Regions from separate parts of the Anaerosinus sp. genome, predicted to be linked through region 1. Evidence: riboswitches for the same ligand, from Rfam matches in the RefSeq annotation. Region 1 holds a riboswitch; each other region holds the start of a gene.

Region 1 (4,721 bases):
CGATAGTATGAGTTGGCTTTATCTTAAGATTAATTTTATTATACATTCAAAGTCGGTCAAACTCAATCAAAAGAAATCATGACAAGTCCATATTTATTATGGACAAAATTAAAGATTTCAATTTATTGATGAAAATAAAGTAGGAGGATAAGAATTTAGTCTGTGTAATAGTAAGATATAATGAATTTTTATATAAAGTCTTTCATTAGATAGGTAATGGAGCAACTTAAAGAAACTGTATAAAAATGGACCAATAAAAAACATAATTAACAGTAGGAGAACAATGCTCAAGAATTTGAATGTAAAATGCACCTGTTTAAAAATTCGTAAAAAGTTAAAACCTATGTTATCAGTGTTTGGTTAAATAAAAGGAGAAAAGAATAAAATGATACGTAAGCACCTATAAGGGTTTATTTAGGGATGAAGATTCAGAGGGAGCTAAAATGCCATCTGTATCAAGGTTTGTGCTATTGTCATGGTATCATTCGGGGAGGAATTATTGTTGATTCTACGTAGAGTCGTATATCTATGTCTTATAAGTTTATTTATGTTAATAAAAATATCGGTTGGGTTCGCGTCGCCGGATCTTGAAAAGCTGACAGCACAGGCTGTTATTTTAATAGAAGCAGACACGGGGAAAGTTATTTATGAAAAAAATGCTGAGAAAAAAATGTATCCGGCAAGTACGACAAAAATTATGACGACGATTCTTGCATTAGAAAAAAGTAATTTAAATGATGTAATTATGGTAAGCGAGAATGCTGCTGGGACAGAAGGCTCTTCAATGCAATTAGCGACTGGGGATCAACTGCCGATGATAGATGCGTTGTACGGCATTATGATGTTATCCGGCAATGATGCATCCATTGCGGTGGCGGAACATATCTCTGGCTTAGTTGAGAATTTCGCTGCGCTAATGAATGAAAAAGCACAACGCTTGGGGGCGTTTCATACGCATTTTGCAAATTCTTGCGGGTTACCAGATCCCAATCATTATACAACTGCACATGATTTGGCACGAATTGGAGCGTATGCATATAAAAATCCTATGTTTAGAGAGATTATCAAAACGCAGTATAAATCTTTTTCGTGGCGAGAATACCAAGCCCCCGTTCTATTTGAAAATACAAATTTACTATTGGGAAATTATCAGGGGATTAATGGAATGAAAACAGGCTATACGGAGGCAGCAGGGGAGTGTCTTGTTGCTTCTGCCGAGCGAGATGGTGTAAATCTTATTGCTGTAGTTTTGCACTGCGCGCAGGATTATCGCTGGTATGAGGCCGCGGCGTTATTAGATTATGGCTTTGAAAAAGTAACAATGGAAACAATGGTGACAAAAGAAGGCTCAAGCACTTTTGTGCGTGTAGATGATGGAATTTCTTATCGCGTAAAAGCAAGTCCTAATGAAGATATCAAGATTGCGGTATCTAACGGTGATAGAAATCGTTATGCATTGCAACTTGAAGTACCGACAGTTAGGGCACCTGTGCGAAAGGGACAAGCTGTTGGAAAGATAAATGTACTTTATGGCGAAGAAGTTGTAAGGCAAATAGATTTGCTGGCTGAAGAAGATGTTGAAGCAGGATTCAATATTTTTGCGAAGGTAGCAGGGCTTTTTTATGATGTAATTCAATGGGCAAGAAGTGCTATGGAATAAATAAGGGGGTGGAAATGTGAAAATTATCATTGCACCGGATTCGTTTAAGGGGAGTTTGTCAGCGATTGCGGCGGTCAAAGCGATAGAATGTGGAATGAAGAGAATTTTTCCCGCTGCGGATTTCATAAAAATGCCGATTGCGGATGGTGGTGAGGGAACGCTTGATACGCTTGTTTATGCGACTGGCGGAAGCATTGAAAAAACAAAAGTTATGTCGCCAATTGGTGGAACGGTGGAGGCAAGATGGGGCATCTTAGGGGATGGCAAGACCGCAATCATTGAAATGGCAGAGGCCTCAGGGTTGACATTGGTTGAAGCGGCAAAATGTGATATCAATAAAGCGACGACCTACGGAACGGGACAATTGATGAGGGCGGCGCTTGAAAAAAATTTACATAAGATTATTGTTGCCATTGGCGGCAGTGCGACGAATGATGGCGGCTCAGGAATGGCACAGGCTTTAGGGGCTAAATTCTTAGACGAAAATGGAGAAAGTATAGCGTTTGGTGGAGCAGCATTAACTTCTTTGGCAAATGTTGATTTAAGCAAATTCGATAGAAGAATCGAGCAGGTGGAAGTAGTTGTCGCTTGCGATGTTGCAAATCCGTTATGTGGTGAAAATGGTGCATCAGCAGTATATGGACCGCAAAAAGGTGCAACAACTGATGATGTGCGAAATCTTGATTGCGCATTAGGCCATTATGCAGATATTATGACAAGGGTCACGGGGAAAGATTTTCGGAATAGCGATGGTGCGGGGGCGGCAGGAGGACTTGGAGCAGGACTTTTGTGGTTTACTGGGGCAAGGATGAAACGCGGAATTTCGCTTGTTATGGAAACGCTCAATTTTGCGGAAAAAATCAAAGAGGCTGATTTAGTCATTACGGGGGAAGGCCGTACAGACAAGCAAACCTTATGTGGAAAGGCACCAATTGGAATTGCTGAGATTGCGAAAGCGTATCATATTCCTGTTGTCTGTATCTCCGGCGCATTGGGCAAAGGGTATGAAGAAATTTTTAAGGGCGGCATTGATGGTGTACAAGCAATCCCACACCAACCAATGCAGTTAGAAGATTGTATGAAAAATGCCGAAGTGCTCCTCACGCTTGCCGCTGAACGAGTGGCGAGATTGATAAAAATAGGGCGAGAATTAAAGTGAAAATAGAAAAATAATCGGTAGATAGAAAGATTACTTAATTGAGTGTTTTATAATGAGTAAATATATTGATGATGTAAAATATTTCAATAATAAAGTTTTAGGGCGAGTAAAGAGGCATTAAAATTTATTTTTAAACGGTAATTGTTACAAGTATACGATTTTTTATTGACAAGAGAATTTGTTAGTGATATTATCTAAACCATAATTAAATGAGAAGCTCTTATCAAGAGAGGTCGAGGGACTGGCCCGATGAAACCCGGCAACCGGCAGAAATGCAGTGGTGCCAAATCCAGCAGGAGTATATTTCCTGGAGATGAGAGAAAAGTAGTGTATGAATGATAGGCTCTTTTCCTCACGGAAAAGAGCCTTTTTGTTTGACTGGAAATAATTTTAGGGGGGATTTTAAATGAGAAAAAAGTGGGTAGGGTTGATTTTGGCTATGGTGGCAGTTTTGAGTATGACGCTAATCTCGGGTTGTACTTCCGATAAAAATGCAGATCCTTCGGCGGAAAAAACATCAATAAAGGTTGGGGTAACGCCTGGACCTCATGCAGAGGTTATGGAGGTTGTACAAAAAGTAGCGGCGAAAGAGGGTTTAACTATTGAAATTATTGAGTTTAGTGATTATATTCAACCGAACGTCGCATTAAATCAAGGGGAGATTGATGTGAATAGTTATCAGCATCAGCCATTTCTTGATGCACAGGTGAAAGACCGTGGCTACAAAATCGAAACTTTGGCAAAAACAATTTTGTTCCCAATGGGGGTATATTCCAAAAATTTGACGGCGATTCAGCAAGTTCCGGAAAATGGTGTAATCGCGATACCTAATGATCCTAGTAACGGTGGCAGAGCGTTAAACATTTTAGAAAAAGCGGGTCTGATCAAGTTAAAAGAAAATGCTGGACTTAGTGCGACGGCAGCGGATATTGTGGAAAATCCGAAACATCTTGTAGTCAAGGAATTAGAAGCGGCGCAGATTCCATTATCGTTAAGTGATGTCAGCCTTGCAGTGATCAATACGAATTATGCAGTTTCCGCAGGGTTAGTACCAACGAAAGATGCATTGTTTTTAGAAGATGCAGCTTCACCCTATGCGAATATTTTAGTCGTTCGGTCAGCGGATAAAGAGAATATAGCTTATCAAAAATTTGTGAAGGCTTATCATTCAGAAGAAGTAAAACAATTTGTCAATGACCATTTTGCTGGTTCGGGAATTGCAACTTGGTAAATAGATTAAAGGAGTGAAAAAAGTTGATTCAGCTATCGAATATAGAAAAGATTTATGATGGAGCATCGGGCCCAGTTCACGCATTAAAAGGCATTAATCTTCATATTAAGCGCGGGGAAATTTATGGTGTTATTGGACTTAGCGGTGCAGGAAAAAGTACATTAATTCGGTGTATTAACATGTTAGAACGTCCGACAAAAGGAAAGGTCATTGTTGATGGCGAAGATTTGACAGCGATGTCAGATAGTCAGCTTAGAAAAGCGAGAAAAAGTATCGGCATGATTTTTCAGCATTTTAATCTGCTTTCTTCAGCTACTGTCTATGAAAATGTAGCGTTTCCATTAACATTAATCGGAACAAAAAAATCGGAGATAGCAAAAAAGGTTTTACCTTTGTTAGAATTGGTAGGACTTGCAGATAAAAAAGATCAATATCCTGCGCAACTAAGTGGTGGTCAGAAGCAAAGAGTAGGGATTGCGAGAGCTTTGGCAAGTGATCCGAAGGTGCTTTTATGCGATGAAGCAACTTCTGCGCTTGATCCACAAACGACGAAATCTATTTTGGAATTAATCCGTGATATTAATCAAAAATTGCAATTAACTGTAGTTTTAATTACCCATGAAATGCAGGTAATTAAAGAAATTTGTGATAATGTAGCTGTGATAGAAAAT
Region 2 (4,721 bases), on a different contig from region 1:
CTTAAATATCATAGAACGTTTTTCGAAAAATTTGGTATCGAAATTGCCAATTCCGTTGAAAATACCTGCTTAGGTACAGCTTATTTAGCCAGTCTAGCAATTGGCTATGGGATTCATTAGAACAGCTTTCAAGCCAATGGCAATTAGACCGTTGTTTTGAACCAAAAATATCATCAGATCATCGCCAAACATTATGTAATCAATGGGAAAAAGCAATTCGTCTCTTTTCAAAGGGCTAAAATAAATAGAGGTGACTAAGTCACCTCTATTTATTTTTTCTAAAGCCATATCCTTCGGAAATTTTCCTACCAAGAGCCAACACCTTTTCACAAATTACCGCTCTGCTCTTTTGCGGTGTATCATCTATGCCGCTTTTCCCTGGATAGAGCTGATATTTTTTTCTATATGATAAAGAGGTAACATTTGGCATGATGACATTTGCACCACCTTGCAATGCGCGGAATCTTGCTGTCTTATCCAATGTTTCCATTGCTGTCGTTGCTGGAATATTAATGTCTGGCATTAACAAACGAATGAGTGCAATCACTTTTAGACTCAATTCCAAATTGCCACTTTCACAATCAGCCAGCGGCGTTGCAGGATTTGGTATGAACGGCCCTAGTCCAACCATATCTAAAGGAAATTCTTTAAAAAACAAAATATCCTCTGCGATGGATTCTAGCGTTTGTCCTGGCAATCCAATTAAACAACCTGAACCAACTTCATACCCAAGCCTTTGCAAATCTTCCAAACAACGCACACGATTTTCAAAGCGCATTCCTGGATTCAATTTATGATATAACGATTGATCTGTCGTCTCAATGCGAAGTAAATAACGATCAGCACCAGCCTCTTTATAAGCTTTATATTCTTCATAAGTTTTCTCGCCAATGCTAAGGGTTATCGCTACATCCATTGCTTTTATCTGCTTTAATATCGCTGTCATTTTATCTACTGAAAAGCTGTCATCTTCACCAGATTGCATTACAATCGTTCTATATCCTAACTCCTTTGCCAATTTTGCTTCCGCAACAATTTCTTCTGGAGATAATCGATACCGATCTACCTCTCTATTTGCACATCTTAATCCACAGTAACAGCAATTCTGCTTACAGTGGTTAGAGAACTCAATCAGACCACGTAAATGCACTTCATCGCCAACGTACCTTTTCCGTACAGCATCTGCGGCATTTGCAAGTCCGCTATAATCACCTAAAAGAATCTCTACTATTTCCGCTTTATTTAACTGCTGGCTTTGCATCACTTTTTCGATTAAATTCATGTTTTCATCTCCATGACTGCATCATTGGCCAATTTAAATATAATTAGCCAATTCCATTATTATAGAAAAGTTTCGTTAAGTCAAATGGTGTTTCTTGATATACATAATAATTTAACCAGTTTCCAAACAATAGATTAGCTACGCTGCGCCATTTTACTAATGGCACTTGCGTCGGATCGTTATTCGGATAATAATTGCATGGAATATGCATATCCATTCCAGCTTTAATATCGCGATCATATTCCGCTTTTAGCGTCATTGGATCATATTCGGCATGACCTGTAATAAAAAACTGCCGTTTCTCCAGATTTGCCACTGCATAAATTCCTGCTTCTCCTTCTGCCTCAGAAAGGATTGTAAGTTCCGGAATTTTTTCAATGTCTTCTTTGCGAACTTCAGTATGCCTGGAATGAGGCACATAAAACTCATCATCAAAGCCTCTAAATAATGGCTCGTAATCTACATTTCTCTTATGTTTATATACGCCAAACACCTTGGGGCTTACCGGATACTTTTTAATTCCATAATGATAGTATAATCCCGCCTGTGAGCCCCAACAAATATGAAATGTCGAATATGCATGCGTTTTACTCCATTCCATAATCCCACAGACTTCTTCCCAATAGTCAACTTCCTCAAAGTCCATTTGTTCTACCGGAGCGCCGGTAATAATAAAACCATCATAATTTTTATGCTTTACATCAGCAAAAGTCCCATAGAATTGCGTCAAATGCTCTTGGGATGTATTTTGTGGTGTATAGCTTGCAGTATAAATAAAATCAACTTCTACTTGAAGCGGAGAATTTCCTAAAAGCCGTAATAATTGTGTTTCAGTTACAGATTTTATCGGCATTAAGTTTAAAATTAAAATTTTTAATGGACGAATATCCTGACTGTACGCTCTATCATCATACATCACAAAAATATTTTCCTTTTCTAAAATACTTGTCGCCGGTAAATTATTGGGAATCTTAATTGGCATAACTAAAACACTCCTTTATTCTCGTATAAAAAATCAAGTCCCTTTCTCAGAGAAAGGGACTTTTATTGCCACACAATCTCATCTTTCAGGAATTCTCCTGCTGGAATTAGCACCACTGCACCACGTGCCGGTTGCTGGGTTTCATCGGGCCAGTCCCTCAACCTCTCTTGATAAGAAATTTATTTAATTTTTGATGAATATATTACCACAATCTAAACCGCTCGTCAATGATATTATCTTGTAATTGATAAAGGTAAAACATAGCCAATAACAGCGATAAAATGCATCGCACTTCCAGCCAGAACAAACATATGCCAAATCGCATGATTATAAGGAACTCGTTTTGCCAGATAAAAGCCTGCACCTGCAGTGTAAGCAAGTCCACCAGCAACTAACCAATAAATCGTCTCAATCGGTACACTTTCCATTAATGGGCGAATAATGATTAAAGCAAACCACCCCATTAAAAGGTAACAAACCGTCGAGAAGATTTTAAAGCGTTTCACAAAGAAAGCTTTAAAAATAATTCCTGTCACAGCTAGTCCCCACATAAGTCCAAAAACAATCCAACCTAAAGTCCCATGAAGTGGAATTAATGCAAAGGGTGTATAATTTCCCGCAATTAGCACATAGATTGCAGAGTGATCAAGGAATTTAAAGAAAGCTTTCTTTTTCTCATTGGTAAAACTATGATACAAAGTAGATGCTAAATACAATAAAATTAAAGATACTCCATAAATCGTACCACTTACTAAGTGCCACAAACCACCATAGTTACCCGCAACAACAATCATTGCAATCAAAGCAGCTACAGATAATACAGCTCCAACACCATGCGTAATGGCATTAATTAGCTCCTCACATTTTGCTCTTAACATGCTACCTCCAAATAATTTATTTATGATATATATTATACCTCCCTTATAAAAAAATTGAAACAGTATTCGGCTTGAAATCCAAGCCGAATACTGTTTCTTTTTGAGCTAGCTCTCTATTCTTTAGCAGCCCCAGCCGCCGCCACAACAGCAGCATAACAATATTATAACGATAATAATAAACCAAACCCAATAGCAATTTCCACCGCCATTAAAGCCCATAATAAAACGCCTCCTTGAAAGATAATGCAGCTCTTAGCTACTGTATACTATGAACCCAGACGCTTTTTTGCTACTATTACAATCATTACCTTCATAAAATTAAAGGAAACTAAAAAACAATAGCGAAAAAATAGTTGTTAAGCTATATCTATTGGAGGTAATCACTCATGAATCAGTCGCATTATGAATGGCTAAAATCACAAGTTCCCATATTAATAGATAAAAAAATAATTTCATCAGATACAGCGCAAAATATCCTTAAACATTATGATATTGAACAAGAGGAAAATGACGATAAGTTCAATCGTATTGTAACTTTCATTGGCGTTATCTTTATCGGGCTTGGGTTGCTCCTTGTTTTAGCCTATAATTGGGATAACCTAACTCGGGCATCTAGACTTTCAATCGCAGTAGGACTGTTATTCATTTCTCAAATCGCAATGTTTCTCGGAATCGTTTACAATAAACTAACAAATACCTATAAGGAATCATTAGCCGCCTTCCAATCTTTAATGATTGGCGCTTCAATCTCTCTCGTTGGGCAAAATTATGAAATTGCACTACACCTGGATACAGTACTACTCATCTGGATGTTTTTAATTTTACCACTTGCATATCTAACCAGAACCGTTTCACCGGCTATTTTATATAGCATTCTCAACATGATTTGGCTCATTGATAATTTCAGTACACCCCAAGCGATCAGCGTTTGGTTATTTATCATACTGCTTATTCCAATTTATCGTCACTTTGATAAAAATATGATCATTTCCTCAACCCCTTTAGCTTGGTTAATCGTAATTAATTCATTAGCTGCATTTATTCTTACCTTTGAAAAATATTTCAACGATTTAATGATGCAATGTTTAACTTTGTTTTTCTGCTTTCTTTTTGTTATCGGTAGTCACCTCGAAGTAAAGACAGCCGTATCTCGCCGCCCATTAACAACCATTGGTGTTTTTGGGCTCATCACTTCCTGCTATTCACTTGTTTTTTCAATATGTTGGCAAAACGTTCCTCAAAATTTCACAAATCCAGTATGGTCTATTATTCTAATCCTCAGCATATTATCTTTAGGATTTAGTTATAAACTCTTCCAAGTCAGCAGCAATTTATTAACAAAACTTCTTTTAGCCTCACCTATTATAATTATCACTGCCTGTCTTCTCGCAGTATTTACAATGCAAGAAATTTATTCGGTTTCTTTAGCTAGTATTTATTTGTTGGCAATTGGACTTTTATTAATGGAAAAAGGATTTCGTCAAGCAAATTCTGCTCTATTAAATATGGGTATGCTTTTAGTTAGTTTTCTAGTAACAGCAAAATTCTTTGATTCTACAATTAGTTTCTGGAATCGAGG
Region 3 (4,721 bases), on a different contig from region 1:
TTTCGAAAATCATCCAGAATTTTTTCATATGCCATTTTTTTAGTTGTCGTATCTCTATCCATCCTTAGCACGCTTGCATTAGGAAATAGCCTGCATAATTCTTCCTCTAATTTTTGCGTGCCGGTTCCAAAGTATTTAATATATCTACTATAGCAATGCGGGCACTCTTGCGGTACTGTCTTCACCGAGTCACAATAATGACAACGTAAAATACCACTAAAGTGGTAAACCATTGGAACATCGCAATGATTACATTTTATAATATGACCACATTCTCTGCATAACACAAATGTAGAGTGCCCACGTCTATTTAATAAAATAATAATTTGTTCTTTATTTTCGAGAGTTTTCTTTATTAACGCATACAAATCATCTGATAGAATTGATCTTTTGCCTTTCGCTAATTCATTCCTCATATCCACTATATGAACACTAGGTAAATTGGAATTATTTGCCCTCTTAGGTAATGATAGCAACTTATATTCGCTACATTGAGCTTTATAATAGCTTTCAAGCGATGGCGTAGCACTACCTAATAATAAAATTGCATTTGAATAAAACGTTCTCATTTTTGCCACTTCACGTGTGTGGTAATAAGGTCGTTCTTCTTGCTTATATGAAACTTCATGTTCCTCATCAATAATAATGACACCAAGATCATCAAGAGGCACAAAAACTGCTGATCTAGCCCCAATAACTATACCAACTTCTTTATTATGCAACCTTTCAATCGCGTCATTACGTTCTTCAATAGATAATTTACTATGCATTACAACGATGTCATTTGAAAAATTTTCTTTAAATCTTTGAATCATTTGACTTGCTAAAGCAATTTCAGGGACTAAAATGATCGCCTGTTTATCTAACTTTCTAATTTTTTCTACAATATTAATATATACTTCTGTTTTACCACTACCAGTCACTCCATATAATAAAAATGTATCATGTTTTTTCTCGTATATTTTTGCAGTGACTTGTTCAATAGCATTTTCTTGTGACGGATTTAAAGATTTCTTTACCATTTGGAAGTGATAATCTTTGTAACTATCTCTTAACACTCGCTCATTTACAACGTGAATAAAGCCATCTTTCTCTAATGCATGAATTACCGAGGAAGAAAATTCCATTAATGTCTTTCGTGGAAGTTTTCTTTTTGTTAGCATTAGGTTTACTAAACGCAGTTGTGCTGGCTTATTTTTTAAATATATGCTCGGCTCTTTATCGCAAAATTCATTAATCATAACAAATTTTTCGAATTTTTCTTTCACTCTACTTCGGACTTTATATACTTTTTTAATTTTCCCCTCACTTAATAGTCGCTCTAGAACTTTTTCCATGTCATATGTAGGAAAATACTTTTTTAAGCAATTCATATTAAGCGGTCCATTTGCTTGCAAATATTTATAAATACAACAACAATTTATCCCATTTTCCTCTAATGCTATCGCCTCATAAAATAAATCCACGCTAATACTTTTCTTCCCAGGGATAAAAAGCCTCATACTTTCGCCTAGACTACATAAGTAATATGACGCTATCCATTTAGCTGTATCTATCATCTCTTGATTAAACCAAGCACTCTTGTCAATTACAGCAACCACTTCTTTTAATCCATCACAATTTTCAACAAAAGCGATTTCAACTACAAAACCCTCTAAATACTGATGTCCAAAAGGTACACAAACTCTCCAGCCAATATCAAGATAAGAAAATTGGTCGGGAACAATATAAGAATATCCTTTTGCAATCGTTTTTATTGGCATATTTATAAATATTTTTGCTACTTTATTCATCTTTTCACCATATTATCAAAATAGTAAAGGGACTCTTTTGAGTCCCTTTAGCATAATTAATTTAAAGCTTTTTTTAAAATCTCAACTTTGTCTAAGCGTTCCCAAGGTAAATCAACATCAGTACGTCCAAAATGACCATATGCCGCTGTTTTTGCATAAATCGGACGTCTCAAATCTAGCGTCTTAATAATTCCAGCTGGACGAAGATCAAAATTATCTTTTACTAACTGAACAATTTTAGTTTCCTCAATTTTAGCAGTCCCAAAAGTTTCAACCATAATTGAAACTGGTTTAGCAACACCAATCGCATAAGCAATTTGAATTTCACATTTATCAGCAAGTCCTGCAGCAACAATATTTTTCGCTACATATCGTGCTGCATAAGCTGCAGATCTATCAACTTTCGTAGGATCTTTCCCTGAAAAAGCTCCACCACCGTGACGAGCCATACCACCATAAGTATCAACAATAATTTTTCTTCCAGTTAAGCCCGCATCACCCTGTGGACCGCCAACAACAAAGCGCCCTGTAGGATTTATATAATACTTAGTTTCATCATCTAGTAATTCTGCTGGCACAATAGGTTTAATCACTTTTTCAATAAGATCTTTTTCAATTGTAGCTAAATCTACTTCTGGACCATGTTGAGTAGAAATAACAATCGTATCAATACGAACTGGCTTGCCATCAACATATTCTACTGTTACTTGAGTCTTTCCATCCGGTCTTAAATAATCAAGTTCACCATTTTTACGAACTTCCGTTAAACGTCGTGCTAATTTATGAGCAAGTGCAATCGGCAATGGCATAAATTCCGCAGTTTCATTTGTTGCATAACCAAACATCATACCTTGGTCTCCAGCACCAATTGCTTCAATAGCTTCATCCATAGTACCTTTTTTTGCCTCTAGCGCTTTATCAACCCCCATGGCAATATCTACAGATTGTTCATCTATGGAAGTTAAAATTCCACAGGTTTCAGAATCAAATCCATATTTTGCTCTTGTATAACCGATATTTTTAATCGTTTTTCTTACAATTTTAGGAATGTCAACATAACAATTTGTAGTAATTTCACCAACAACATGCACTTGCCCGGTAGTGATTAATGTTTCACATGCAACTCTTCCCATTGGATCTTGCGCTAATATTGCATCTAATACACTATCAGAAATTTGATCAGCAATTTTATCTGGATGTCCTTCTGTTACTGATTCTGACGTAAATAAAACACGTTTTTTAGTCAAATCTATTCCTCCTAATATAATATTTAAAATCAAAAAAAGCTCTCGAAAGAGAGCTTTTCACTCTCATCTTACAGACTATTCTGCAGGATTTGGCACCGTTTTGAATGATTCAATGGTTGCCGCAGCTTCATTGGGCCAGTCCCTCCACTACTCTTGATGAGCAAATATTTCATTTTAATTAATCATAATGTATCTTTTTAAAAAAATCAAGATACAATCTGATATTTTTTAATTATTTTATCTAAAATCAGACATGCTAGTTCATCTTTAGACATTTTATCAAGATTTTCAATTTTACCATCTTTATAAATAATTTTTGCAATATTTGTATCAATATTAAACCCTGCACCTGGTAATGAAACATCATTTGCTACAATCATATCTAGATTTTTCCGTTGGATTTTGTCTTTGGCATACTTAATCAAATCTTGAGTTTCAGCAGCAAAACCAACTAAAATTTGATTTTTTTCTTTTAATTGCCCCAATTCTTGAAGTATATCTGGATTCTTTTCCAACTGTAAAATTAACTTTTCTTCATTTTTCTTTATTTTATTTTCTTCCACAGTGCGTGGTCGATAATCAGCTACCGCAGCAGCTTTAATGATAATATCTGCATCTTTATATTCCTTTAATACCATTTCTCGCATTTCTAATGCATTTTCTATTTTTATTAATGTTACACCCTCTGGTTCTGGTAAATAGCTTGGTCCAGAAACTAAAACAACGCTAGCTCCTAATAAAGCCGCTTGCTTTGCAATAGCATACCCCATTTTTCCACTCGAACGATTGCCGATATACCTGACTGGATCAATTGCTTCAATTGTCCCAGCTGCTGTTACTAACACTTTTTTGTTTATTAAAGCTTGGGTAGAAATAAAATGTTGTTTTATTTCTTCAACAATATCTTCTGGATCTGCCAATCTTCCAATTCCACTAATACCGCAAGCTAAATGACCTGATTCAGGCTTAATAAATTTATACCCGTAGGTTTCTAAAACTTTTATATTATCTTGTAATATTTTATTTTCATACATATTGGCATTCATTGCTAGTGCAAATATAACTGGAGCTTTCGTTGCCATGATTAAAGTAGTTAACATATCATCTGCAATACCATTTTTTACTTTGCCAACAATATTGGCAGTTGCCGGAACAATCAATACTAAATCAGCTAAATTAGCTAATGCAATATGCTCAACATTCCACACTGGGACATCATTCCACATACTCGTATTAACCGGATTTCCACTGATTTCACGAAAAGTCAAAGGCGTTACAAAATTTTGTGCTGCTTTTGTCATAACAACATGGACGTTTGCACCATTTTTTCTTAAACGGCTGACGATTTCAACAGCTTTATATGCAGCAATTCCTCCAGTAACGCCAACAATAATATTCTTGTTTTGTAGCATATGAAATACCTACTTTATGCCAGATTTAGTTCTTTTGTACGATATTTGATTATCATAGATTTCTTCTAAAGCATTTGTTACTTTTTTCGTTGATTTTGTATGAACAGTTAAGGTATCACCGTCCATAAGCTCTCTTGCCCTTTTAGCAGCTAATACAACCAATGTATATTTACTATCAACTTTTTTAACTAAAATATCTAACGATGGATTAATCATTTAGATTCGCCTCTACTTTCAGATATATTTCTTATTAAAATTTTATTTCTAAT

The links. Region 1 has a riboswitch for S-adenosylmethionine ahead of ACWZFG_RS10145 (MetQ/NlpA family ABC transporter substrate-binding protein). Riboswitches for the same ligand answer to the same signal wherever they lie in the genome.
Region 2: another riboswitch for S-adenosylmethionine. It lies ahead of metA (homoserine O-acetyltransferase MetA); the one in region 1 lies ahead of ACWZFG_RS10145 (MetQ/NlpA family ABC transporter substrate-binding protein).
Region 3: another riboswitch for S-adenosylmethionine. It lies ahead of metK (methionine adenosyltransferase); the one in region 1 lies ahead of ACWZFG_RS10145 (MetQ/NlpA family ABC transporter substrate-binding protein).

The regions. Positions count from the first base shown of each region.
Region 1 covers NZ_CBDNNH010000018.1:406,647-411,367, reverse strand. The annotation lists gene ACWZFG_RS10155 (D-alanyl-D-alanine carboxypeptidase family protein) at 503-1,660, shown strand; gene ACWZFG_RS10150 (glycerate kinase) at 1,677-2,819, shown strand; SAM riboswitch class I at 3,037-3,139, shown strand; gene ACWZFG_RS10145 (MetQ/NlpA family ABC transporter substrate-binding protein) at 3,226-4,050, shown strand; gene ACWZFG_RS10140 (methionine ABC transporter ATP-binding protein) at 4,074-4,721, shown strand, end outside.
Region 2 covers NZ_CBDNNH010000025.1:68,008-72,728, reverse strand. The annotation lists gene ACWZFG_RS12275 (FGGY family carbohydrate kinase) at 1-73, shown strand, start outside; gene hydE ([FeFe] hydrogenase H-cluster radical SAM maturase HydE) at 266-1,282, opposite strand; gene metA (homoserine O-acetyltransferase MetA) at 1,326-2,264, opposite strand; SAM riboswitch class I at 2,340-2,441, opposite strand; gene trhA (PAQR family membrane homeostasis protein TrhA) at 2,498-3,142, opposite strand; gene ACWZFG_RS12255 (DUF2157 domain-containing protein) at 3,529-4,721, shown strand, end outside.
Region 3 covers NZ_CBDNNH010000012.1:44,582-49,302, forward strand. The annotation lists gene priA (primosomal protein N') at 1-1,793, opposite strand, end outside; gene metK (methionine adenosyltransferase) at 1,850-3,040, opposite strand; SAM riboswitch class I at 3,101-3,203, opposite strand; gene coaBC (bifunctional phosphopantothenoylcysteine decarboxylase/phosphopantothenate--cysteine ligase CoaBC) at 3,247-4,452, opposite strand; gene rpoZ (DNA-directed RNA polymerase subunit omega) at 4,462-4,668, opposite strand; gene gmk (guanylate kinase) at 4,665-4,721, opposite strand, start outside.